Regions from separate parts of the Paenibacillus sp. 7523-1 genome, predicted to be linked through region 1. Evidence: riboswitches for the same ligand, from Rfam matches in the RefSeq annotation. Region 1 holds a riboswitch; the other holds the start of a gene.
What was found. Region 1 has a riboswitch for S-adenosylmethionine ahead of CHH60_RS22505 (methionine ABC transporter ATP-binding protein). Riboswitches for the same ligand answer to the same signal wherever they lie in the genome.

Region 1 (2,405 bases):
GTCAGGCGGGGCAGGGCACCCTAATGTAAGCAGCGACCACACGTTTACTCTGATTCCGATTAGGTTTAATATTATAAATCATCTTATTGATCAGCAGAGTGGAAAGAGGAGGCTGTATATGCTGCGAACGTTGCTTGGTGAATTGCCGCGTCAGAATGAGGGCGTATTGGAAGAAGCGATCGAATCCATGGTGGAGACACTCGGACTGTTACAACGACAGCTGGATTTGAATCAGGACCCGACTCACGACTATCGCAAACTGTACGTATGGACGCAGGGATTAATTTCTTCACTGGACGAGTTGGAGCAGGCATGCTTCGCTGCATCCCACTTCCGCCAGAAGGTCAGGGCTGGCTCCACCGATGATATGACCATTGAGGAGAAGGCCGAGTATGCCCGATACGTGTACTTCTACAAGGATGGGTTCATTCGTTGTTTTGCGATTCTTGATAAGGCAGGCACGGTATTAAATGAAATTTTTAATCTGAACACATCCAAAGTGAAATCCCATTTTTCGTATTTTACCGTGATGAGACAGTTTGGCTATTCGAAAATGCATAATGATCTTGCTGTTGAATTAATCAAAATTAAGGATGCTTATCGGGAACCGATGAGCAAACTGCGCAAACGACGGAATATGGAGATTCACTACATGAATTCCGAGATGCAGGATGATCTGTGGCAGCTTCATCAAACCTTGCAGGGGAAAGTGAAGCTTGAAGATCTGGATCAGCACCTGGAGGAATTGCGTCAGGGCGTGGATATGGTTTGCGAAACGCTAAAAGCTTCTTATGGTTACATCAATAAAATGTGGCACAAGCAGGGCATGTCAGAACTGGCAAAATAATTTGTGTAATATTTACCTTTGACAAAGCGGAATACTTGGATTATACTGAGTTTCTAATTAAGCGTTACATGACATTAACATGCATACCATTTACATTTTACCACTGAACTTATAAATTTAATATTTCTTATCGAGAGCGGCGGAGGGACAGGCCCGATGAAGCCCGGCAACCGATTTATAACGAATGACAACCAGTCATACTTTATAGATGTTAGGTGCTAATTCCTACAAAATGGTGCACAGCACGATTTTGGCAGATGAGAAGGTATATTCTTTCGTGTGAAGAGCCCTTTTTGTTTCTGCAAAAGGGCTCTTTTTTATATGTCAGAGGGGAGTTTTCCTTTCATTCGGGTAAAGATACATGTAGGCGGTGGGAAGGAGAAGTCATATTGATCGAATTAAAAGGATTAACCAAGACGTATGGCAGAGGTTCAAAGCAAACGACAGCCCTAGCCGATTTGGATCTAAAGATCGGTAAAGGTGAAATATTCGGAGTGATTGGACACTCCGGTGCAGGGAAAAGTACATTGATCCGATGTATCAACCTGCTCGAAAGACCAACATCTGGTGAGGTATGGGTAGATGGAGTCAACCTAACCGGTCTCCATAAGACAGATCTGCAGAAGCAGCGACGCAAGATTGGCATGATATTTCAGCACTTTAATCTGTTATCCTCGGCTACAGTTTATGACAATGTAGCTTTTCCACTAAAGCTCGTGAATACACCTAAAGCTGATATTGACCGCAAGGTGAAGGAGATGCTAACTCTCGTTGGATTGGAGCATCATAGCAGCAAATATCCAGCTCAGCTGTCAGGTGGACAGAAACAAAGAGTTGGTATCGCCCGTGCACTTGCCAGCGATCCTTCCGTTCTGCTGTGTGACGAAGCAACGTCTGCCCTTGATCCACAGACGACAGCTTCGATTCTGAAGCTGCTGCTGGACATCAATCAGAAATACAATCTCACGATTGTTTTGATCACGCATGAGATGCATGTTATTCAGAGCATTTGTGATCAAGTTGCTGTCATTCATCAGGGGGGAATAGTGGAACAAGGCCCTGTAACGGATGTCTTCCTTAAACCACAGCATGCCATCACGCGTGACTTCATGCAGCGTGATCACGAGTCTGAGCTTCTCTTGGAAGAAGCAGCATTGGCACATACGGGAGGAACAGTACAGCAGGATGGCCGGTCACAATTGGTCAAAATTTCGTTTTTGGGTGAGAAGACGTATGAAGCGATTCTGTCGAGAACCGTTCGTCAGACCGGAGTGGACTTCGCCATTCTGCAAGGAACGATCTCAAGGATCAAACAGATCCCATATGGCCAGTTGACCGTGCGGTTTGAAGGCGATGCGGATGCGATCGGCCGGACTGTGCAGGAATTGAAAGAGCAAGGGCTTGATGTGGAGGTGCTTCGTTAATATGGATTTTTCAACTGTACGTTGGGAAGAGATCGGTAAGGCCTCCATTGAAACACTGCAAATTCTGGGAGCTTCCGGTTTGTTCACCATCATTATCGGGTTGCCGCTGGGTGTGCTGCTATTCATGACAGCAA
Region 2 (2,405 bases), on a different contig from region 1:
TGCTTCGTAACACTAATGATATAGTGTCTCCCTAGAAACAGGTTAACCGCACGCAAAAAGATCTCTTCATCATCAAAACGAATGCTGTTTACGACAATAAAATAATGGCTCTCATAAATTTCAATCTTCGGACGCTGCTCTTCATCACTCAAACAGTCCTCTACAGCCAGATCATGCATCATGAACAGCGGCTGAAGTACCGCCAGATCATCAACGTCTGCATCAATCCAGTAAAATCCCTCAGCTGGTGGCGTTAGCGCCTGCTCAATATCGTCCACCGGGATAAATACACCGTTGTTTACCAACCGGATTTTCATCGTTCATCCACTCCTTCTGCACCCGCCAAACAGGCGGATTTTCATCAATATGGGCGCAAAAAGAACAGATCAGCCGGTCGGCAGCGGAGCCTGGAAGTCAGGAGTGCGTTCGCTCTATAACCAAACGGAAATAACGTCCCGCTGCCGGCATGCTGATGTCAATTCTCTATGCAGTTTGTCGGAATACGGCTGACAGTCAGGCCTCGGGTCGCCATCCATTGAATATGTCACCTCTCACATAAGGGTTTGCAACACTTGTTTAGTATACCGCTGGTACATGGTGCTTTCAAGCGCAAAAATGTGTCTATTTCGCGCCCTGAAGCAGTGTATGACAGCGATAGACAAACGGTTCCGGTCTACATGAACAGACATAAAACTACATGCTTGACGTGAGAGGATTAATGTTTTAAAGTAGACGGTGAAGTACACTAAATACACAATTGAATAAGGCGAAATCTTATCAAGAGTAGGTGGAGGGACTGGCCCGATGAAACCCGGCAACCGGCGGTATACCGCACGGTGCTAATTCTTGCAGCGACTAAGTGTCCATTGAGGCACTGTTGTAACTGAGAGATGAGAGAGGCGCATATCTATTTACATATGACCTTTCTCGGAATCCGAGGAAGGTCTTTGTTATATGCACCGACTTCTCAGCACTGATTTTCGCTATGGAACTTGAGTTTGTCAGGTTAGAGCGCTGCGCTTTTTGCAATTCTCCACCTATAGACAAGCTCATGGCAGTCTAGAACAGTATTGATGTGAAAACATCAAACCTGTGATGGCTGCATCTATCTATGCACAAGGAGGAGTTGTACATCATGCCAATCAAAATTCCAGACGCACTGCCTGCCAAGGAAGTCCTCGCAGGTGAGAACATCTTCGTAATGGACGAGACACATGCTTACCAGCAGGATATTCGTCCACTACGCATTGCTATATTAAACCTGATGCCTACTAAGGAAACAACAGAAACCCAACTGCTTCGTTTGGTGGGGAACACCCCAATACAGGTCGATATCGTTCTGGTTCATCCCAAGTCTCACACATCGAAGAACACATCACAGGAGTATCTGAATCTTTTCTACAAAACCTTTGATGAGATTGAACACCGCCGTTTTGACGGGATGATCATTACAGGTGCCCCTGTTGAGCAAATGGATTTCGAAGACGTAAATTATTGGAAGGAAATCCAGGAGATCTTCGATTGGACCAAAACCAACGTCACATCGACCATGCACATCTGTTGGGCTTCTCAGGCTGGTCTGTACCATCATTTCGGTGTACCTAAGGTACCGCTGGAAGAGAAGTGTTTTGGCGTATTTCCACATACGATCAACAAATCTCATGTACAGCTGCTTCGCGGATTTGATGAAGTGTTCAATGTCCCACATTCCCGTCATACCGAAGTTCGGCGTGAGGATATTGAGAAGAACGATAACCTCGAAATTTTGGCCGAATCGGAGGAAGCTGGCATTTTCCTGGTTGCCACCAAAGACGGCAAACAAATTTTTGTGACAGGGCATGCGGAGTATGATCCATTGTCCTTGAAATGGGAATACGACCGCGATGCATCCAAAGGATTGGACATCGCACTGCCAAGACACTATTTTCCAAACGACGATCCATCCCGTGTTCCTCCGGCAACCTGGCGGGCACATGCAAACTTATTATTCTCTAATTGGCTCAATTACTATGTGTATCAGGAGACGCCTTACGATATTGGCCCGCAAATCTAATCGAGATTACAGGAGGATACTGCAATGGAAGACAATAAGTTGAAAATCGAAAGCCGCTTGGCTCAAATCGGATCCGTCAATGAGCCGGGAACTGGTGCCGTGAATTTCCCCATCTATCAATCAACGGCGTTCCGCCATCCAAAGCTCGGGCAGAGCACAGGCTTTGACTACATTCGTACGACCAATCCAACGCGTAAGGTACTGGAAGAAGCTGCAGCCGCTTTGGAATCAGGTGATGCCGGTTTTGCCTGTAGCTCGGGCATGGCAGCGCTGCAAACGATCTTTGCCATGTTTGGACAGGGAGATCATCTGATTGTCTCGCTGGATCTGTATGGGGGAACGTATCGTCTTC

Region 2: another riboswitch for S-adenosylmethionine. It lies ahead of metA (homoserine O-acetyltransferase MetA); the one in region 1 lies ahead of CHH60_RS22505 (methionine ABC transporter ATP-binding protein).

Annotation. Positions count from the first base shown of each region.
Region 1 is NZ_NPBR01000022.1:60,833-63,237, forward strand. Features, by position in the region: gene CHH60_RS22500 (Cthe_2314 family HEPN domain-containing protein) at 119-847, shown strand; SAM riboswitch class I at 972-1,111, shown strand; gene CHH60_RS22505 (methionine ABC transporter ATP-binding protein) at 1,237-2,271, shown strand; gene CHH60_RS22510 (methionine ABC transporter permease) at 2,273-2,405, shown strand, end outside.
Region 2 is NZ_NPBR01000008.1:250,250-252,654, reverse strand. Features, by position in the region: gene corA (magnesium/cobalt transporter CorA) at 1-317, opposite strand, end outside; gene CHH60_RS29755 (hypothetical protein) at 367-510, shown strand; SAM riboswitch class I at 772-897, shown strand; gene metA (homoserine O-acetyltransferase MetA) at 1,136-2,053, shown strand; gene CHH60_RS10085 (PLP-dependent transferase) at 2,078-2,405, shown strand, end outside.